One region of the Blautia segnis genome, then DNA from elsewhere that is predicted to be linked to it. Evidence: riboswitches for the same ligand, from Rfam matches in the RefSeq annotation. Region 1 holds a riboswitch; each other region holds the start of a gene.

Region 1 (7,648 bases):
TTTGTGTTTTTCACGCCCTGATAAATTCATCATAATTTTTTCGAAAACATACTTTTTCTTACTATATCACCTTATCCGAATTTCGTACATACCCTTATACAAGAAAGCCGCTTCTACGGGACACAAAAAACAGCCGCCAGGCCCTGTATAGGGTTGTGACCTGCCGACTGCTTTCCTTTTTCATCTTACCCTTTAATCAATACGTTAGAGGTGTTTATCTTTTATTTTTGAAACGATAGCGGAGAAATTTTTATCATCATCCGTACCAAAGTTTTCACGTTCTTTTTCCCTCATGGTACGGTTCTTGCGATTGTGTATAGAAAAACCCTTTCTTTTCCGACTGTAAACATAACAACGAAATAAATGACGATTCCAGGCTGAATTGCAGAATCTGCACCCAGTGCAAAATTGCACCAGAGTACAAGACAAAGCCCTGTTACAAGCCATATCCAGTCAGGTATTCCAAAAGGCTGACTGGTATACAGCCTATGAAAGGGAATTACCAGAAGACCGCCTACAAGAGTTCCGATCACCCGGTTAATTCCATTGTGGAAGCCCTCCTCAAACTGGCTTCCCACCCCGTACACTGCACCGATCAGTGCAAAACAGGGATTTCGCCCTCCCAAAGGATATTCATAAATAACAGAAGTAATCAACACTACCAGAGCTGTACGCCACATACGTTCTGTCAGACGGGGCGATTTGAAGTTTTTCAGCGGCGTAAGCTGCCACTTGTTTTTCACTTCAGCTCTGTCCAGCATTTCCTGTGGTCCCATTCGCAGCACTCCTGACTATGCCGTTATCAGCTGGTTTTTTTGACCCCAGCCTGATTCCTACAGTGTCTTATGGCAGGTACGTGCAATAACATCAAGCTGCTGTTTCTTTGTTAAGGAAATAAACTTCACAGCATAACCGGAAACACGGATGGTAAAATTCTGATACTCCTCTTTTTCCGGATGTTCCATTGCATCGATCAATTTCTCTGTGCCAAATACGTTTACATTCAGGTGATGGGCATCCTGTGCAAAATATCCGTCCAGAATCTGAACCAGGTTATTCTTGCGCTCCTCATCCTCATGTCCAAGTGCATACGGATTACATCATCATACATGTTTCTGCTGCCTGCACTGCCATACGGATTCCACCGTAAGGCATAAATGCACGTTTCAGCGGCTTGTCTGTCTGAAGACCTACAATCTGTTCCAGATCCTTCATATCCTCACTGATATAGCCAGGACCATATGCGGTAAGTCCGGAAACCACTTCTGTTTCACATTCCAGCACGCCGCCTTTCTCGCGCTCTTCCTTCTGAAGCTTCTGAACATGGTTCCATAACTTTTCTGTTCTGGATGTAGGACCTGTCAGAAATGACTCGTCACCATCATATGGTGTGTAGTTTTTCTGGATAAAGTCACGGACATTGATTTCTTCCTGCCAGATTTCTCCGTGAAATCCGTCCCATGCTCCATTACTGTCAAACTTTCCCGGGGCTGTCATTGGCATTGCCTTTCTCCTCCTTTATTTTGTGTAAGCTTTTTATTTGATAAATTTAACTTCCGGATAGATAGCCTGCTTTGCAGCTTCTTTTCTCTCGTTGAAAATTACCTTGTTCTCTTCGAACAGGTTGCGTCCCTGTGCATCGATGGATACGATCAGCGGACCAAATTCTTTTACCTTGTTGCACCATAAAGTCTCCGGCATTCCAAGCTCATCCCAGTGATGCTCTACAATCTTCTCAACCTCTGTTGCAGCTACTACTGCACAGCCAGCCGGGAATACGCAGTGGATTGCACCAAATTCCTTACATGCGCGCTCTGTGTTCGGGCCCATTCCGCCTTTTCCTACGATCACTCTTACGCCTGTTAATTTGGTAAATTCATACTCGAATTTCTCCATACGCATGGAAGTTGTCGGTCCAACAGAAACCATTTCGTAATCATCCTCTGTTCCCTCAATCTTGCGGACAATAGGACCAGCATGGAAAATTGCTTTGTCTTTGATGTCATATGGAAGCTCTCTTCCATACTCAACCAGACGGCGGTGAGCTACGTCACGGCAGGTCATCAGATCTCCGTCCAGCCAAACAATATCGCCGATTTTGATATCAGCCAGGTCTTCTGTACTGATTGGTGTAATAAGAACTTTTTTATCTCCTCTGATTTCGATCATGATTTTTCCCTCCGATTATGCGTTGAATTTCCATGTGGAATGTGTATCACAGGTTACTGTAAGGTCAGAATTTACAATAAGGTGACCGCGGCGGTGTGACCAGCAGCCTACGTTTACTGCAACACCGATTGTGGATGGATGACGAGCTGTTTTCTCAATGTTTACTCCCATTACAGAATATTTTCCGCCCATTCCCTGCGGTCCAAGGCCAATCGCGTTGATTCCGTCTTCCAGAAGCTTTTCCATTTTTGCTGCGTTTGCGTTGTCATTGTGAGAACCGATCGGACGCATCAGGGCTTTCTTGGAGTTAAGGGCTGCGGTCTCTACAGAGGTTCCTACACCTACGCCAACAAGAAGCGGAGGACAAGCATTCAGTCCATATGTTGTCATCTGGTCCAGAACGAAATCGGTAACGCCCTCATAGCCTGCGCCTGGCATAAGTACCATTGCTTTTCCCGGAAGAGTACATCCGCCGCCTGCCATGTATGCGTAAATCTCACATTTATCACTGTTCGGAACGATATCCCACCATACAGTCGGAGTTCCTTTTCCAACGTTTCTCTTTGTGTTGTACTCATCGAAGGTCTCTACTGAGTTGTGTCTTAAAGGAGCTGCAAAAGTAGCCTGTACAACTGCTTCTTTGAGAAGTGCTTCCAGCTCATTGATGTAAGGGAAATTTGTTCCGCATTTCAGCCAGAACTGAAGAACTCCTGTATCCTGGCAGCTCGGACGGTTCAGCTCTACAGCCAGTCCCTGGTTCTTGGTCATTGTCTCATAAAGTACCTTTGGAAGTGCTGCGCTTTCCTGGGAACCAAGCTCTTCCAGCTTTGCTACTACGTCATCCGGTAATTTTTTTCCAATATGGGCAACAAAATCTGCTACCATGTCTGTTAATACTTTAACTCCATTTTCTTTAGTCATGATTTACCTCCTGATTATTAAATGGTTGATATTTTTGGCATTTGATTTTTGGTTATTATTTATCTAAAGCAGTATAGTTCCTGCTTTATTTTCTCATCTCTTACGGATAGAACGGGAAAAGGATCGGCAGTAAGATCATACAGATCACAAAGGATACCAGAATCAGCGGCAAGCCTGATTTCACGTAATCCTTGAATTTATATCCTCCAAGTCCTACTACCATGGTGTTTGCAGGCATTCCAATCGGTGTTGCATATGCACAGGAGCCTGCGATTACAGTCGCGATAACCACTGCTCTTGGATCTGCTCCAAGGTTGTTTGCAAGGGAGACTGCAATTGGAATCATCAATGCGGTAGTTGCTGTGTTTGACATAAAGTTTGTCAGTGCACAGGTTACAATGAAGATTACCAGAAGAAAAATGTAATTTAGAGGTGCCTATTATGACTCTTAATCAACTCCGCTACTTCTGCACTGCCAGCCGCTGCCACAGCATCACCAAAGCAGCCGAAGAATTATATGTCACCCAGCCCACCGTGTCCGTAGCCATCCGTGACCTGGAAATCGAATTTGGAATCAGTCTTTTTTACCGGAAAGGAAATCAGCTGATCCTTACCCAGGAGGGAGAGGCACTTTACGAAAAAGCCACCTACATTCTTCAGTACTGCACCGAGCTTCAGGCTGACTACTCCAGCATGGCAAGAGTGAAACCGCCTCTTCGCATCGGGATTCCGCCCATGCTGAGCACGGTCTTTTTTCCGGAACTGCTCACTGCCTTTCGCCGGGAGCATCCGGAAATTGCTGTCGTTCTGGAAGAATACGGCTCTGTCCGCGCCTGCAATCTGGTTCAGGATGACACCCTGGATCTGGCTCTGGTTAATATGGAGCAGTATAATATTGATAAATTCCATAATGCGGTTCTGGCAAATGACCAGGTTGTTTTTTGTGTGAGTAAAGACCACCGACTGGCGGACAAAAAATCGGTTACTACCAAAGAAATGTCAAAAGAAGATATGGTTTTCTTCAACGCTGATTCCGTGCAGAACCAGCTGTTAAAAACACGGTTCGAAATGGACGGCTACACGCCTAATATCGTCATGCGCAGCAGCCAGATCTACACGACCCTGCAGTTTGTAAAAACCGGAAAATACGGCTGCTTCCTTTATACCAGCATGACTGACAAATTTGCCAGCTCCGGGATCGTCGGCATTCCCCTTAATCCGCCTGTTCGCGTAAAAATTGGAATGGTCTGGAAAAAGGGAAAATACATCAGCGGAGATATGCAGAAATTCCTGAACTTTACCAGGATGTACTACAGGGAACATCCGCTGACGCAGAAGAGTTCTGCGCCGTAAAGTTAATCATCAGAATACAAAAAGATACTACTTACCAGTAATATACTCATAAGTAGTATCTTTCCAATTTTACTAAATAAAGTACTCAATAACCTCTTCCACCGGCACTCTGGTTTTCTCATTATAAACCAGCACAGCCTCCCGGGCATTTACTTTTCCAAGGGCATACAGGACGTCTTCTTCACGGTTGAAATACCGGAAAGGCACTTCCCGGTTGTATGCTCTTGGATGTTCCAGATCAATGAGGATATCTTTTTCCTCGTAAGGCTCATCCCAATAATAAGGATCAAACAGCAAAATACTGCCGTCCTTCACTCCGGTAAGGAGCACATAATGGGGTTCATCCAGAAACAGTCTTACCACGGCTGCCCCGCCATGACTCAGTGCCTGGTTAATCCTGCTCCCCGGACCTATGTACACCTCAGATCCCGACAAATATTCACTGCTTACCGTCATCATCCCAAGGTTCCCAAACTCATTCAGCCAATTGGAAAGAAACATCATGGCCGCCCTGGATGTACCTCTTTTTCCCGGAATGCCTTCTTTGCTGTAGCAGTCCAGACAGTAAAGCATGGTATTTCGGATCACCTCCGGCGGAATCTCATCCCTGTCAAACAGATAAATAATCGCATTCAACATGGATGTGGGTCCGCAGTCATATTCTGAAATCTGATAATGCAATGGATTTTTCACGATTTATGCCCCCTCTTTTGTACAACTCCTCAAATAATATGTCATTATAAAAATGCTACTTACAAGCATGATACTTATAAGCAGCATATTATATGGTTCCTGTTTTTTCAATAAGAAATTATATTGTATTTCCCTTCCGTCACAAACAGCTTATTTCACTGGAATCTTAAACACAATTTTCTTCGCAGGTGCCGGCTCGTCTGCTGCAACTCCTGGCATGTGTCCGTCATCCGGTGCATAGAAGCCGAACATTCCCGGCTCCAGTACCGTATACCCCTGCCATGGACCAGCCACATAAAGAATAGAATCACTCTCCGGTGTCATGTCATTCCCCACTGTAAGGTTCCGCAAAGAAGCCCAGTAGATTTTCTCTTTTCCCTCTATTAGATACTGTAAATCACAATATTTCTTGTGGGATTCCATCTGTGAGCCCTCTAACGGTCTTGTAGTATAACTCTGCACAGAGGCAAACACACCATTTTCCAGATCATATCTGCCCGCCGGAAGATTTTCCTTCTTCTGCTTCTCAATAAATGCCAGAACCATGTCTGCATACTCCTGCAAATCTCCATAAAGATGCAGCTTGTCCGCATAATCTGTAATCATAAAAACTTCCCCCTCCATTTTTTACTTGACTGCTTCATCATCGCAGTCCTCTGTTTTTCAGGTAATTTGATTATATCAGTTTAAATGGATTCGCGCCATTACATTTTGCTTGACTTCTGATTTTCTTTTCGAGAAAATACGTCTCTACAGCCACCGTCTCAGCACATCCCTGAGCCGTGTCATATCCAGAGGTTTGGAGATGTGTTCGTTCATGCCTGCGTTTTTGGCAAGCAAAATGTCTTCTGCGAAAGCATTGGCTGTCATGGCTACAATGGGGATGGTTTTTCCGTCCTGTTTGTGGAGAGAACGGATTGCTGCCGCCTGCCTGTTCTCCCCTTCAGTCCATGCCAGCGGAGAAATTGCTATGGATTTAAACTGCTTCTCATTCATTGTGCAGTACTCGAACCGGTAAATATCCTCCGGCTTTTTCAGCCTGCTCCTGATATTTTCCGGGGAAAAGGCCTCTTCCAGGGTAAGCTCACTGGAAACCGTCTTAAACTTAGACGCCATAGCTGCCACAATTTGATCACCTGGCTGACAAGCTTAAGATTCTCCTGCATCTGCATTTCGCCCTTACCGCTGATATATCGAAACCGATCATTTTCAATATAAGCACAGTTTTTTCCATAAACCACATTTTTCAGTGATCCAGAGGTTCTGTTCATAAATTCCTCATAGCTGTACCCAAGATTATGCAGGAAAAATTCACTGATATAAGCAATCGTCAAATTTTCATCATAATATCCTGCAATAAAACCAACGGCGTGATTGTGGTAAATTGTTGATTGTATTGCAGAATAGGCTTCCTCACTAAGCTACGGTTCCTCAACGGAATACAAAAGTTCCTCTTTATATAACTGTTTCTTCATTTTCACTCTACTCCATCTATATAAAAAAACACATACTGCAGCATTCGCCATAGTATGTGATCCTATCCTGATTATTCTGCAGCTGGCTGCCATTTTACAGGCCCTATAGTTTTGCGTCACAGTCTTTCGACTGCTTTGCCCATTTATAGATTTGTTTAGAACATTGTATACAATATCTCTCTTAATTGCAATTGTTTTTCAACAGGTTTCCTAATTTATTTTTATCCGTTTTGCCATTTCCTCACGAAAGAAAAACCTTGTAATTTGTTTCTAAATATAGTACAATTGTACCTACAGATTTGTCCTGTTAGTTTAACGGATAAAACAAGCGCCTCCTAAGCGCTAGCTGTGGGTTCGATTCCCGCACGGGACGCTTATCTAGGAAAGCGGGTGAAACTCCAACGGAGGTGTTGGAATTTCACTCGCTTTTTGTTTTTCCCAGACTGACAGCTCAAAATTTATATCTGCATCGGAGGCATTATATGCTGACAATCATATACGGAGACGAACCGCAAAGTATTTACAATACGAATGTTTATTTTAAAAATACTTATGATCCGGAATGGTTTGAAACAGAACTTGCCAGAAAAATGGTTGAAGATATTGATCACTCAAATATTTTAAGCAGTGAATGTATTAGCAGTCCTGTTCTGGGACAAATCCCACCAGAAAGATTATCTGGCGGAGTCAAGACTTTGTTATTGATTCTAAATGAGCCAGACAAAATTTTTAATGCATCTGCATGTGGTGATAATTGCGCAAAATGGCTGTTAGAAATTGGAAAGATCAAGGACATAACAATTAATCTCAGGCATATGATGGACTTTGGAAAAAATACTGCCTTTGAAATAAAAGTAAAAAACGGAGGCGAACTTGTCCATTCCATGCGTGAACTGCTTCCAATAGCCAGTAAATATCTAAATGAAATGAAACCGGAGTGATAAGCATGAAAGGTTCTCATAGAATAATTGTTGAATCACGAAAAGTAAAATATGATTTTATTATAAAACGAAATATCACAATTCTTACAGGAGACA
Region 2 (7,648 bases), on a different contig from region 1:
ATACTGTGCTGCAAGATCTTCAACAAGATTTTGGGGCATGGCATACATTGCTTTCGTCAGAATACCAGCCAGCGCATGGTTCTCAGTTGATGAAATTACCATGCGGTAGGTGAATGTAGGCTGTTCCAGCAGAGTATATGTCATGGTGCCCGTAGTGTCACTGTTCACAAACGCCTGTGCCATGTAATAGTAGACGAAGGCGGCATCTGCTTTACCCTCACGGACAGCTTCCATCATTTCCTGTCGGGTACTGCACATCAGTTTTTCTGCACCGGGTGCCATTGCATCTTCAATTGAATTTGATGCTGTCTGGTCAACAGTAGTAACAACATTAATTTTTCCATCAAAGTCACGCCGTGTCACCCTTGCCAGCTGCATCGTAATGAAAGGTGCAGTAATCCCCCATTTTTTCGTCTCAGCATAGTTATCTGTTTCCAGGCGCGCATCGATGCTCATATCTGTGGTTTCCTTATTTTTCTGATAAGCAATATACTCATCTCTGGTGGCAGGTGTAAGAAACTCATAGGAAATCCCGGCATAGTCTGCAATTTTCCGGAAGTAATCCGGGATAATACCCTTCATCTCACCATTTTCATTATAAGAATATGGATAACGGGTCGGATCACACAGAACATGCAGCGGGTTGTCCTTGGAATACTGTGAAATAATACTTTTTTCTTTCTCCGTATATTCCAGATTCTTAGTTTCTATGCTTTCATAATTTTTATTGTAAAGCGTCGTTTTCCAGTCACCCTCAACCGCATTCATCTGATCGATCGCATAATTGATCTCATTCAGCAATTCTGTATTGCCCTTTTTAACAATGACATAGAAATCGCTGCTGCCAAATTTATCCACGATTCGCTCATTGTTTGTTTTTCTCAGAGAACTGGTAACAATCGCATCAACTTTTTCGCTCTGAAGGGCTTCCTCCATCTCTGCGGTCGTATCAAAATAAGATGGAACATATGTAAATCCTTTGTTGTCTGCAAAATCCGCAAACTCTTCATTCCGGGTGTTTCCGTTCAAAAGCGCCACACGCATACCGTTGTAAGTGCTGTAATCGCCGTCCACAATCGTGCTGTTGTCACTGCGGACGGTCAGCATCCCATAATTGGTTCCGATCGGACGTGAAAAATCAAACTTTTCTTCTCTGTCCGGTGTTTTGCGGGCAGATGTTACCATGTCGATCTCGCCATCTTCAAGCATCTGCTGCATATCATCCCAGCTCTTATCATATCCGATATATTCGTAATCTACATCCCAATAACGGGCCATCAACCGAAGAAAATCATAGCCATACCCACTGCGGTTGCCTTCTTCATCCATCACATGATAACCATCCATGGCAAAGAAACCGACTTTGACAGTTTCATGCTGCGAACTATCCTCGGCCGCATATGCAGTCAGGGGAGAAAATATCATACACACGCATACAAAAACCAGTAACACTGCCACATATTTCTTTGCTCTCGAAATCATATTAAATCTCCTGTCTGTCTGTCTGTCTGTCTGTCTGTCTGTCTGTCAAATATATTTCTCTATACATCTCTTTGTCAACCTTCTGATTTAATAAAATTACACTACTGTATCAAAACCATTTGTCACTGTTCAATGCCCTGCGGTTCGGTGCCCCCCCCCGCCGGATTTTATGCTTCTGATCGTCTTCTCCAGTACCGTCATCTCAACCGGTTTTGAAACATGTGCATTCATACCGGCTGACAGAGAATGCTGGATATCCTCTGAAAATGCATTGGCGGTCATGGCAATGATCGGAATCTTCTTTGCCAGTTCATGGGAGCTTCTGCGGATTGCCTTTGTTGCCTCATAACCATTCATAACAGGCATCTGCACATCCATCAGGATCATGTCATAATCCCCCGGAGCAGACTGTTCAAATGCTTTCAAAATCTCTTCGCCATTTTCACAGATAGTACATTCCGCACCTTCAATCTTTAACAGTTCTGTCAGGATCTCTGCGTTCAGCTCATTATCCTCTGCACACAGGAATCTCATTCCCTGAAGGATATTTCCATCCTGCTCATCTGTTTCTTCTTGTGCTGCCAGAGCGGCCGTTCTATCCTCTGCAATTTTCAGATCCATGAGAATCTCAAAACAGCTTCCCTGTCCCAGTTCACTTTCCACATCAATGGTACCTCCCATTGCCTCAACCAGGTTCTTAGTAATCGCCATTCCAAGTCCGGTTCCCTGTATTTTGTTTGTAAGGGAACTTTCCGCACGGGTAAACGCATCAAAAATTGTATCCATGAAATCTGCCGACATTCCCATACCATTGTCACTGACTAAAAAGCGGTACTTTGCATAGACAGATGACTTTGTCTCACATTCTTCTACCAGAAGCTGAATTTTTCCACCCTCTTGCGTATATTTTATGGCATTAGACAGCAGATTACTGAAAATCTGCATCAAATGAACCTGATCACCATTCACCCACTCATGGTGAATATTTTCTTTTATGATTGTAAAAGTCTGCTGCTTTTCATATATTTGAGAATGAAATATAGTGTCAAGTTCCTGCATAAATTCCAAAATTGAAAAATCAGAGTACTTAAAAACCGTTTTTCCTGCCTCAATCTTGCTCATATCCAAAACATCATTGATAATTCCTAACAGATGCTGTGATGAAATATCTATTTTATCTGCATACTCTATAACTTTTGCTTTATTACCTGCATCATGTCTGATCAAAGATGTAATACCAATGATTGCATTCATAGGTGTGCGAATATCATGTGACATATTAGACAGGAAATCCGTTTTCGCCTTATTTGCATTTTCAGCTGTCTGTAAAGCCTCTGTTGCAACGTTCTTTGCCTTTTTCAGTTTTTGATTGACTACTTCCATTTCCTTCATTGTTTGTAAATGAAGTTCATTATTTCTTTTTTCATATTCTGCTTTTTGATCTGCAAGACTAAGTCTGGAAATACTGTAGAATAATCCGGCAAAAAGTAAAAGTATAGAACCTGCCATGAGTATTGTTGTAAACAGCACCGTTTTCTGGTAATCCATCAGCACATTGTCAACAACTCCCTTTGCCACAATGCATACCAAAATGGTGTTGTTGCTTTCTATCGGGCAATACCCCAGATAATAGGGGTTCTGTTTTCCCAAAAGTGCAACTCCGGATTCTCTGTTATCAAACTTCTTTTTGAACAAATCAGCTTCCTCTTCTGTAATAGCCTGTTCCCCTTTTAAATGTTTTAACAAAGAATAATTACGCAGGTATTTATCACCACTCTGGTTCGTATACGTAATATTTCCGTCATGATCCAACATGAACAAATATGCATTCCCATCATAACCTTTCAGTTTTAACATGGAATCCAGTTTCGAATGATCATACACAGTTCCAATTGCCGTATAAGTTTCCCCATTGATCGTATATTCCTGACATGGGATCGCAACCAGATAACCGTCTTTTTTCTTCTGATCATAATCAAGACGCACCAGTTTTCCAATATTGTATCCATTCTTTAAGTCCAGCAGAAGTTTACTTGGCATATCAATCCGCATTTTTGTTCCACCTGCTGATATTGCCTGACCATTCTCCTGAATGAATATAAGGGTACTTTCCGATTCTTTTTCCCATGCCTCAAAGAAACTTTTGTTCACATCCGTTTCAAGAGACAGCTCCCTCTCATGAAGTAAAAATTCCTCAACCAACTGCAGCTGGCTGTAGTATCCACTCACCTGAAGATCATAGGTCTGCTGTATCTGTTCAACAACAGCTCCCATACTGCTTTTTCCGTTTTCGCTGATATACTTCTTAGACTTACTTATCAGATACTTGATACAACCTAAGCTTAAAAGAATAATAAGTAGTATAAGCAACAGCCTTGTTATTTTTTTTCTTTTATTTACCGTTTGTTCTATCTCCACTTTTACTGTTCAACCTCTATATAGTCTTCCGGTGCTGACGGCTGCTGTCCTTTTGACATTGCTTCGATCCATGCACTTGATAATGTTGTCTCTTTAAGCTGCTCAATCTCACATTTCGAATTTATTTTTTTCAATACAGACATTGTGGTGTCTGTAAGAAGAATCGAGTATTCCTTTTCTTTGTCTATTTTCTTATCGTTAACTGTTAAGTCCTTTAACGAAAATCCACTTTCCTCTTGATTGACGATCATTTTCATACCGGATGCAATTGGTAATTCGTATTTATTGGTTACGTAAAAATTCTCATCCGCATCGGCGAGATAATTTTCCACGAGTTCACAAACCTGTTTACCATTGATTTTTGCAACATATAATGCTGTATCTGAACTCTTCGCTGTCATCATGCCAACCCGGCTGCTGGTGCATTCTCCTTTGTACATAGAGGAAGTGAAATAATAATATGGTGCCAGAGCCAGCTGTGCATCATTTTCTTCTCTGATCGTAGTTAAAATGGAAGATGCTGCATCACGGCCATTTCTATCGTTCAGTGAAATAGAATATTCATTTTCAAAATTCACCGTTGCTTTTTCTTCTGGATCTTTACGATTCATTGCACTACAAAAAGTATCATAAGCCTGTGTTTCATCCATTTCCCCTGACAGTAATCCGTGAACAGCCTCAAGACTTGCATCAAATGATTTTTGAGCGGAATACCGGATATAAACAGCATTATTATTAATTTCCTCTTCCAGTCCAGGCACATCCTGCATCATGGTTGGAACATCTGTATTCAATGAAATAACACCGCTTCCATCCGCAATCAGCTTTTGCCCCTCTTCTGAAATCATACAATCCAGCACATCCAGTGCAGTATCCAGTTTCTCCCGGTCTTTTTCCAGGTTTTTGTTAAATGCAATGTTTAAGGACGGAGTCATGTACACATAGGATTCATCCGATGTCTGTGAAAAGTAAGGAATACGGATCAGATCTGCATCCATCTGTTTCTGCAGCTGCTGCATAACCGTCGGATGTCCATGAAACATTGCTGATTTTCCCTCGACAAACATCTGGGTTCCTGTATTGATGTCAATATTGATATCTTCTTTACCAAAGTGCGAGTCCTTAAGAAACTGACTGGTTTCTGAAAAAATACGTTTCCATAATGTATCATCAAACTTTACTTCATCCGCTGCAGTCTCTGCACCGTTTCGCCATTCCATACCATCCAGGCTTGTAAACTCACCGATTGCCGCTGCCTGGATGATTTCATTATTAGACCAGTCTTCACCAAGATCCATGGAATACGGTTTTATGCCATTATCATAAAACTGCTGACAGGCCTGTACATATTCCTCATAATTTTCTGGAATCTTTATGCCATACTGATCAAACAGTGTTTTGTTGGCAATGATCGTCTGCGGAATACCACAGATTGGCAGCCACTGGATTTCATCCTCCGCATTCTTATAATATTGCACCGCATAAGAATAGTACTTGGAAACAACATCATAAGAAGCAAAATCCATAAGATAAGGCTGTAAGTCCTGTGCATCTGTTCCAGAGAATCGACGTACTGTTATGATATCCGGCAATTCATCATGTTCTTTAAAATAACTGTATAAATCGGTATCATTGTTCCCAATAATAAATTCAATATCCTGATCAGGAAACTGTTCATGGATATAGGGTGCAATATTTTTCATCAAACGATTTTCCCACAGATAAACGGTAAGATGATCATCATTTTTAGATACTTCTTTCTTTGACTGTCCACATCCAGACAAGACAGCAGATGCTACAAGTACACCTGACACCACTGCAATCAGACAACGTTTTGCCTTTTTCATACTTTTATTTTCCTCATTCTTTCCTGATAAAATCATTATTGTTACGCCTATGAAATAACACCGTAAAAAAGCACCGTCAGACAGACAGTGCACCTCATTTTATGCAACTGGCTGCCATTTTACAGGCCCTGTAGCTTTGCGTCCCAGACTTTCATCTGGTTTGCCGATTTCCTTATTATAGATATAGCTTTTAAACTTATGCAAAAAAACTGATTTTATTATACTTTAACGTTCTACTATGCACAAGAAAAAAATTACCGTTTTAACGTTCAAAAACAAAAAAAGAACAGCCGATACATATACTCGAACTGTTCTCCTACTTCCGAAGTCCACGCAGCATTGACATCACTGTTTCCTGCTCATTTGTACTCAGATCGTTCCATATCCCTAGAACTTCTTTCTGTTTTTCTGTCAGATTCTCTGAATTACCTTCCTGAAAAAACTGCGATAATGTCACGCCCAAAGCTGTACATATTTTTTCAAGTGTGATCAGCGACGGCAGGTTTTCCTGCGCCATGATTCTTCCCAGTGACGACTGGGAAATTCCCGACAGCTGCGATAATCTGTATTTACTGATATCACGCTTTTCACATAAAGATGTTATTTTATCCGCAATATACTTCTCTATCTGCAAGTAACTATACCTCATTTCCGCTATTACATGTTCTTATTGTACCTGTAATAATAGAAAAATATTAGTAATCAACTTTGCAAGTATTCATTCCCATTATAGGAAGTATACCGGTAAAAAAAATATAAAGATACTTTCGTTTCCGCAAAAGTCATTTTCGCTTATATCGTTTTTATAATAGCACAGACAGTTATGTTTGTCACATAAAAGTTTGAAACCTCAAACAAAAAAATAAGCCTGCCGTCATCCGCAGATTTCTCTACAGACAACAGCAGGTCCATTCCCTATTTCTTCAACATTTCATTCACCCGTTTCTGCACTGCCCCATAATCATATCCCGCAGCCTGCAGTTTCTTCTTCCTGTTCGCGCCGTTCCCCCACTTTCCGGCAATAACTTCCTTTGCCACAGCTTCCACACTCTTTTTCCCACTGCCTTTCACCAGCTCATTCACCTTCGCCTGCACTACCCCATAATCATATCCTGCAGCCTGCAGTCTCTTCTTTCTGTCCTCACCGTTCCCCCACTTTCCGGCAAGCACTTCCTTCGCCACAGCTTCCACACTCTTCTTTCCTGTACCGGTATTCCCGCCGGTTTCATTCGCAGCCTTCTCATACCGCGGAGCCGCATACCCGCGGATATATCCCCATCCCAAAGGGAGCACCCTTTTGTCAACCTTTTCACCCCGGTTACCTTCAATAGCAGTTACCATTCCGCCGGAAACCTTCTCCACAAAACCGATATGATCACTGTACCCATCATTCGGCTGTGCTGCCTTATCCCAGTTATAGACAATCACATACCCCGGCTCCGGCGTGATGGTACCATCCTCAATCCAGATCCCCAGCTTTTTAAAAATCTTCACATGCTCCTCAACGCCGCACTCCCTGCCGATCAGCTCACTGCATCCCGCCTTGATCCCTGCGGCAGACACACAGGTATCACACCATTCATCTGAATACTGCACTGCATATCCTCTGGGAAGCGGCTTCACACTGTTATACAGGTCAATAATCTCCTTAAACTTTCCATTGGCCTCACTGAACCCCAGCCAGCCCCTCATCACATCCAGAACACTCTCAGCAGTCTTTGCCATAGTCTCACATCCTCCTTCATCAAATCTTGTCAGTTCATACTGACGGATCACCTTCATGCAGTTCTCTACATAGGAAAAAGAAGTGGCATACCCGTCAGCACGGATGGTTTCCAGATATTCCTGCGGATCCCGGATCCCCTGCAGGTTCCGGTACCGTTCCAGCTGGATAAACTCAA
Region 3 (7,648 bases), on a different contig from region 1:
CTGGATCTTTCCCCGGATACGGAAGCCGCCACTGCGGACCAGATCCTGCCGCTGGTAAAATGTGAACTTGGCCTTGCCTTTTTGCCCCAGCCAATGGCAGCCCCATCCCTTCTGAAAAAAGAAATCGTACAGATCCCACTAAAAGACGAAATCCCGGAGCGTCAGATCTGTCTGGTGTATGACAGCCAGCATCCTATGGGCGCTGCGGCAAGGGAATTAAAAAACACAATTGTAGCTGGGCGGGTTTAAAACCAGCGTATGGAGAAAATTTTAGTGAGTTGTAAAAAACTTGGAGGAGGTATCCTATGGATTACATCAAAGAAGCAAAAAAACTTGGGTTTTCAAATGCGGCAATCATGGATACACAAAAACTTGTGTTCAAACCGGAATATCGAAAGTTTTGTGAAGAAAATCAGTGTGGATGTTACAACGTGAATCCCGCCTGTCCACCTGAATGCGGAACAGTAGAATCTATGAAACAAAGGGTATTCGCCTATGAAAAAGCGCTTATTCTCCAGACGATACAAAACAAGGATATGGACTACAAAATGGCGAAGCTTGCGCACAATAAACTCACCGAACAGCTGGCCTCTAAAATAATGGAATCTGGAAATACAGACCTGCTGATCATGTCCGCTGGTCCTTACAGGCACCATTCCTGCATGTCCGCCTACTGTGTTGATGCCCAGGAAATGGCAGATGCGGTGGGAATGATCTGCTGGGGGACCGATGATAAGATACGGTATTTTTCACAAATTTTATTTCATGGAAACTTGTAATGGAAAACACATACAACGGTCAATGATATGGCAGACATAAAAATATGATATGAAAGAGAAAATTTTCATTCTATTGCGGTATGACTATAACAATGCTATAATCCCTCCTGAAAAGAGATAAGTACAGCTCTCATCATGATCCAAACAGAAAAAGAGGCGTTTTAGTATGAAAACAGTTTTACCAAGAGAACATGCTGTAGAAGATATTTTTTCCAAAATCCTGGCTTCCCCGGAGGCATCAAGAAGACTTCGTGAAGTGTTTTACCAGTATCTGGATGATGAACATATGCTGGTGGATGAGGATCCGGACCACTTTTTGCAGGTACTCTTTCACGCTTACCAGAACGGGGATGTAAGTGCCCTTCTTCTGGAATTGTGCGGAAAAAGTATGTTTGATCTGCTCCGCGAAGCCTATCTGATCCCAAGAAAATTCCACGGAAAGGCAGGAGAGAATCCGGTCCTTCTTACCAATGTGGAAGGAGAGCTTCTTAAAGATGCTGGAAAGATGGTTTCCGCCCATGACTATGGAAAATTTAAGGAAACCTTTGACCGGCATGAATGTGTACCAAGATCCAGACTTTACCTGGCAGATGGATATGACATTGTACGCTCTTACACGGATGGGCTGGAAATTAAAGAGGAAAAAGAAGAGCGCCAGCGTGGGATTTTAATCCTCTATGCACTTCCGGATACCTGCAAGCTGGGGCTTACAGAGGCGCAGGCCTATGCGGTTGTATGGAAGACTTTCCAGGAGATCCAGCAGGCAGCACCCCGTGCAGTGGTTTTTTATGGACAGGAGACCGGCGTAAAAAAAGAAAATCCAGAGAAACCCTTTGATGAACTTGGCGTTTTGCTTCCCATCCATGAATTTGAAAAGAAAATGCTCCAGCATATGGAGGAAATTGACGGGATCGTCCTTGCCTGCAGGGAGCGGATGATGGAACTTGCAGGAAATGACAGCCTGAAATTATAAAGGGACTTTTCGGAAGGAAGTGGGCTTATGCAGCCAGAGATGGTCAGAAAAAATCATATGGACGTGGAGTGGCATGAATACACCGATGCAAATGGCCAAAATACCCCCGTTATAAATGCAAGCATCACCGAAAAGGCTTCCATTATCGGACGTGTGGGGATCATGTTTTTATCCTGTGGGACTGGAGCCTGGAGGGTCCGAAGCTCCATGAATGCCCTGGCCGAAGCAATGGGAATTACCTGTACCGCAGATATCGGACTGATGTCCATTGAGTACACCTGTTTTGACGGGGAAAACGGCTTTACCCAGTCTTTATGCCTTACCAATACAGGGGTGAATACGTCAAAGCTGAACCGGCTGGAGCATTTTATCCGTAACTTTGAAACAGAGGGAAAAAACATGTCCGGGGAAGAGCTTCACAGCTATCTGGATGAGATTGAAAGGATCCATGGCCTTTATTCCCCGGCAGCCCTGGGACTGGCTGCCGCCATTGCATGCTGTGGATTTACCTTTCTTTTAGGCGGAGGACCAGTAGAGATGTTTTGTGCTTTTATTGGAGCAGGACTTGGAAATTTCCTTCGCTGCAAGCTGACCAAGCATCATTTTACTTTGTTTCTGGGTATTGTTACATCTGTCTCCCTGGCATGCTTTGTATATGCAGGATTATTAAAATTAGGGGAAATCCTGTTTGGGATTTCCATTCAGCATGAAGCAGGATATATCTGTGCCATGCTTTTTATCATCCCTGGCTTCCCCTTTATTACCAGCGGAATCGACCTGGCAAAGCTGGATATGCGTTCTGGTATGGAAAGGCTTACTTATGCACTGATTATTGTCCTGGTAGCCACTATGTCTGCCTGGATCATGGCCATGCTTCTTCACTTACAGCCGGTGGATTTTATAAAGATCCATATGTCTGCTGCAATGTGGATTCTCACACGGCTTATTGCAAGCTTTTTCGGCGTGTTCGGTTTCTCCATCATGTTTAACAGTCCGGTAAGGCTTGCCTGTTCTACGGCAGTACTTGGTGCAATTGCAAATACCCTGCGGCTGGAGCTTGTGGATCTCGCCACCTTACCTCCGGCAGTGGCCGCATTTATCGGAGCTCTGACAGCTGGGCTTCTGGCCTCCCTTCTGAAAAATAAGGTGGGCTATCCAAGGATTTCCGTGACAGTGCCTTCTATTGTGATCATGGTACCGGGGCTTTATTTATACCGTGGATTTTATAACCTTGGAATCATGTCCTTATCCCTTTCCGCATCCTGGTTTGCAGCTGCGCTTCTGATCATTGCAGCACTTCCGCTGGGACTGATCTTTGCAAGGATTTTGACAGATAAGGCGTTTCGGTATTGTACCTGACTTGAATTGCAAACAGGTGCAAGCTGCTAAACCGGTCCGGCAAAAGGAGGTGGCTGATATGTTAAGTATGATTTCCTATGCTGAAGAAAACGGCGAAAAAAAGGCGAAAACCGCTTAGGGACGCTTATGAATATGATAGAGAAGTATATTGCGGATAAAATAACATCTTTATGTGAAAAACGTGATATCAGTAAATACAGATTATCACAGTTTTTTCAGGAAGGTAATTCGGAGAATCTGACAGAAAAACAGAAAGAAGTTCTAAGGGTTTGAAAAATCATTCCTGCAATCTGCACGCCCCACTTTGCGGTATATTTCACCCGAATTCGGCCTACGTAGCCCGGATGTTTTCCTTGTGCAAAGCGGAGTAAGGGGGTATAATAAAATCAGTTTTTTGTATAATTTTAAAAGCTATAATAAGGAAATCGGCAAACCAGATGAAAATTTGGGACGCAAAGCTACAGGACCTGTAAAATGGTAGCCAGTTGCATAAAGTGAGGTGCACTGTCTGTTTGGCAGTGCTTTTATTATAACATGAATTATTAATAGTACATGATAGGTAATTGCGAAACAAGTTCGCAATCCTGATTAAAAAGCGGTAAGAATCCTGCAACGCAGAATTCTTAAGATGAAAAGTAGGTGCTTTTAAATTTAGACATGACTAAAAGACTTCCCAGATAAACTGCGAAGTCATGAGATGGATGCTTTTGTATCTCTGGAGGAATCCATCTGGTCTGAATAGGGAATATCTTCGGTTACTACTATTGGCAAATCGGGCATATATTTTGCAATAAATAAAGAGTCCTTTTTTTAAGGCAGATCTGTATAAGAAGTACTTTACGCTTGAGTATAATCGGAGTCTTACAGGCGGAGAAAAATCCTGGGTGAAAGAAAAACTTACGGGTATGCTGGCAGAATATATCTCTTATGCCAAAGACTGTCTGGGGAATCAGACACTGAAATTTAAGATACAGGACTGCAATGATTATGATGAAATGCTTCAGGCACTGATATATGATAACGATCAAGACTTCAAGAGTGTTCCACTTACAAATATACTCGTACTTTTAAGAAAGGCAAGAAAAGCAGAAGCTGTCGCAAAATGTCATCGGGAACTTATGATCTGATACTTATGGATATCCAGATGCCAAACATGGATGGCTATCAGGCAACCCAGTGTATCCGGCATTTAAATGATAAAAAGAAGGCAGAGATCCCGATCATTGCCATGACAGCAAATGCTTTTGAGGAAGACAAAAAAAGAGCATTTGATGCGGGCATGAATGAACATATAGCGAAACCCATTGATATTGAGAAACTGAGAGTGGCCATTCTTTCTGTATTGAATAAACAGAAAAACTGACAGACTGGGAAGAACAACAGCAGGATAATAAAGATGAAAAGAATAAATAAAAAGATAGGAAAAAATAAGAATAAAAGATTATGTTTGAGCATTTTTGCAATTATTATGCTGCTTTTTGTATCAGCTTCTGTTTATGCGTCGGAGATAAAAAGTGACGGGGAAACAACTCAGGCAATGGAAGAAGAAAATAAAACCGTGAGAGTCGGGTATTTTCCATATTCCAATTTTCAGGAAGGCGGTTCCGGGGAACACAAGCAGGGAGCAGGCTATGAGTATCTTCAGAAAATTTCTTATATAACCGGCTGGAAGTATGAATATGTCTATGCTTCCTTTAAAGAGTGCCTGGATATGCTGGAAGCTGGAGAAATAGATATACTTGGAAATGTCAGTTATACACAGGAAAGAGCAGAAGCTATCAATTTTTCTTCTTATGAGGAGCTAACGGAACGATACTGGATCTATACCAGGGAGGACCATGCGGACCTTACGGATGGTGATCTAAAGCAGATAAATGGCTGCCGTATCGGTGTTGCAGATGGAAGCTATCAGAAAGAACTTCTGGAAAAATGGCTGGACAGCAATCAGATCCAGGCAGAGGTTGTTGCCTGTAAAGGCTATGATGAAATGATAGAAAAACTGGATGCAGATGAACTGGAGGCTCTTGTGATTCCGGCACTGTCTGTCAACAGCGATTTTATTGCCATTGCCAATATCGGGGCAAGTGACTGTTATTTTGGTGTATCAAAATCCAGACCAGATCTGTTAAAGGAATTAAATTCTGCCCTGGAAGAAATCAACAACACAGAAACGGACTACAGCAGCAAGCTGTATGCCCGTTATGAAGGAAAAGCGGTCATAAATTATGCACTCAACAAGGAAGAAAAACAATGGCTGGATGCACATGAAAATACAATCCGTGTGGGATATCTAAAGGATAATCTTCCTTTTTGCGGTGAAGAAAATGGGAAACTGACAGGAATCCTTGGAACCGTTTTGAACACTGTCCAGGAAAAATATGAAATCACGATCAAGGCAGTTCCCTGTTCCACGGGAGTGCAGATGAACGAGGCATTGCAATCTGGTGAAATAGATATTGCCGGTCCTATCATTCAGGATCTTTATATGCAGGAACAGTTTCAGGTGGTTTTGACGGATGTAATCTTTGATATTACGCCGGTTGTTATTTACCAGGGGAAAGAATATAGCAGCAGTCTCTCTGCAATCGCAGCGACAGAGACCTCACTGTATTCGGAATTGATGGTGTCCCTTCTTTTTCCAGATGCAGAGATCAAACAATATGACACACAAGAGGAATGCCTGGAGGCAGTAGCAAAGGGAAAAGTAGGAGCAACGGTTATTCCCTCTTCAAAAATCAATCTTCTTAATGAAAGTCCACTGACCAAAAGTCTGTCATTTGCAGAAATGGCAAAACGGCAGGAATTAGCGATGTTTACAACGAGAGGAAACAGAAGAGCAGCTACCATTATCAATAAAGCAATTGAGCAGTCATCCAATATTTTAAATGGCGTTGTCCTTGCGCAGAATTCCGTTTCAGAAAAGAAAATGACCTTGCAGGATGTCCTTGCAGAGTATGCCGACTTCGCTATCGGAATTTCATTTGTGATTATTTTTGTACTGCTTCTTCTGGTCTATTTCCTTTCCGTAAGCAGGAAAAAACAAATGGAAGCGTTGAAAGAAGCACAGAATGCAAATGCGGCGAATATTGCAAAAACAACATTCCTGAACCATATGTCCCATGACATCAGGACACCAATGAATGCAATTGTCGGATTTACAGATATTGCCCTGAAGAGGAAGCCGGACGAAGAAGTGGAGAATTGTCTGAAAAAGATCAGGCAGAGTTCCGAATATCTGATGACACTGATCAACGATGTGTTGGATATCAGCCGCATTGAAAGTGGTAAACTGGAATATAAACCAGTACCGGTAGATCTCAGGGATATGATAAATACTGTTTTGTCGATTGCAAGGGGATATATGGAAAACCGTGACCTTAATTTTTATGTTTCAAGAGAAGAACTTAAAAACCCCTATGTAATGGCAGATGAACTCAGAATCAGGGAAGTATTGCTCAACATTATCAGCAATGCAGTCAAATTTACAAAAGACGGAGGCACTATTTCATTTATTGCAGAAAACAGTCTGGGTAATGATGAGCACCATATAATCGTGCGCTATCGTATATCGGATACCGGAATTGGTATGAGTGAGGAATTCCAGGCAAGAATATTTGATGAGTTCAGTCAGGAAAATGATGGAGCAAGAACCAGTTATAAGGGAACCGGACTGGGAATGGCCATTGCCAAACAGTATGTAAATCTTATGGGTGGGAAAATTGAAGTCAGCAGCAGACAAGGTATTGGCTCAACCTTTACGGTAGAAATCCCCCTGCTTATAGCAGAACAGGTATTGACTGAAAAGGAAGAAAATTTAAGGAAAGATATGGATTTACAGGGTTTGCATGTTCTTTTGGCAGAGGACAATGATTTAAATGCGGAGATAGCAGTAGTTTTATTGGAAGAAAAAGGGATGGTTGTAACCAGGACTGTAGATGGCAAATCTGCTCTGACACAGTTTTGCAATACAGCTCCCGGGACTTTTGATCTGATCTTGATGGATATTATGATGCCGGAAATGAATGGATATGAATCGACAAAAGCCATCCGAAATCTGCCGGACCGTCCGGACGGAAAGAAAATACCTATTATTGCAATGACGGCAAATGCATTTGCAGAGGATGTACAGGCTGCTTTGAATGCCGGGATGAATGATCATGTGGCCAAGCCAGTTGATATGGAGATTCTGATATCTGTCATCACAAAATATATAGAACGATGATTCAGGTGTTAAAAATGGATTGAAAATTTCACATGGAATGGAGCTTGAATATTTGGTACTAAAAAGTGGACGATTTCGATCATTTAGTTGCGATAGTAATAAAATATATTGAAAAAAGTAGGAGAAATTCAGTTGTTAGAGAAAGCAGTTCAGTCTGCAATATATGAAAAAGCTCTTAAAAATCATTATATAGAAATTCTGTATATTGATTTTGAAGATACAGGAAAATGCATAAAGCTTCATCAGGATACGAAGCTGCGTAGTGGTGAAAACATTTTCCCAGAGTCGGATGAGCAGATGTTTGAGGATTATATC

Evidence for each region. Region 1 has a riboswitch for cyclic di-GMP ahead of H8S54_RS18085 (response regulator). Riboswitches for the same ligand answer to the same signal wherever they lie in the genome.
Region 2: another riboswitch for cyclic di-GMP. It lies ahead of H8S54_RS17145 (ABC transporter substrate-binding protein); the one in region 1 lies ahead of H8S54_RS18085 (response regulator).
Region 3: another riboswitch for cyclic di-GMP. It lies ahead of H8S54_RS18380 (hypothetical protein); the one in region 1 lies ahead of H8S54_RS18085 (response regulator).

What each region holds. Positions count from the first base shown of each region.
Region 1 covers NZ_JACOOT010000009.1:75,950-83,597, forward strand. Annotated here, with positions in the region: gene H8S54_RS03760 (aromatic acid exporter family protein) at 291-776, opposite strand; partial or broken gene H8S54_RS03765 (glycine radical domain-containing protein) at 834-1,085, opposite strand; partial or broken gene H8S54_RS03770 (pyruvate formate lyase family protein) at 1,111-1,497, opposite strand; gene ttdB (L(+)-tartrate dehydratase subunit beta) at 1,537-2,169, opposite strand; gene ttdA (L(+)-tartrate dehydratase subunit alpha) at 2,185-3,090, opposite strand; partial or broken gene H8S54_RS03785 (SLC13 family permease) at 3,191-3,508, opposite strand; gene H8S54_RS03790 (LysR family transcriptional regulator) at 3,532-4,443, shown strand; gene H8S54_RS03795 (hypothetical protein) at 4,516-5,136, opposite strand; gene H8S54_RS03800 (YhcH/YjgK/YiaL family protein) at 5,287-5,742, opposite strand; gene H8S54_RS18085 (response regulator) at 5,887-6,261, opposite strand; cyclic di-GMP riboswitch class I at 6,686-6,761, opposite strand; tRNA gene H8S54_RS03810 (tRNA-Arg) at 6,913-6,984, shown strand; gene H8S54_RS03815 (DUF4869 domain-containing protein) at 7,094-7,552, shown strand; gene H8S54_RS03820 (P-loop NTPase family protein) at 7,558-7,648, shown strand, end outside.
Region 2 covers NZ_JACOOT010000039.1:171,208-178,855, forward strand. Annotated here, with positions in the region: gene H8S54_RS17135 (transporter substrate-binding domain-containing protein) at 1-1,482, opposite strand, end outside; gene H8S54_RS17140 (ATP-binding protein) at 1,612-3,756, opposite strand; gene H8S54_RS17145 (ABC transporter substrate-binding protein) at 3,903-5,747, opposite strand; cyclic di-GMP riboswitch class I at 5,847-5,922, opposite strand; gene H8S54_RS17150 (helix-turn-helix domain-containing protein) at 6,064-6,381, opposite strand; gene H8S54_RS17155 (glucosaminidase domain-containing protein) at 6,663-7,648, opposite strand, start outside.
Region 3 covers NZ_JACOOT010000039.1:57,442-65,089, reverse strand. Annotated here, with positions in the region: gene H8S54_RS16660 (LysR family transcriptional regulator) at 1-249, shown strand, start outside; gene H8S54_RS16655 (DUF2284 domain-containing protein) at 306-779, shown strand; gene H8S54_RS16650 (DUF4866 domain-containing protein) at 946-1,752, shown strand; gene H8S54_RS16645 (threonine/serine exporter family protein) at 1,780-3,111, shown strand; gene H8S54_RS19210 (DUF6783 domain-containing protein) at 3,327-3,431, opposite strand; gene H8S54_RS19205 (DUF6783 domain-containing protein) at 3,402-3,482, shown strand; cyclic di-GMP riboswitch class I at 3,529-3,604, shown strand; gene H8S54_RS18380 (hypothetical protein) at 3,996-4,238, shown strand; gene H8S54_RS16635 (response regulator) at 4,214-4,474, shown strand; gene H8S54_RS16630 (ATP-binding protein) at 4,508-7,333, shown strand; gene H8S54_RS16625 (hypothetical protein) at 7,466-7,648, shown strand, end outside.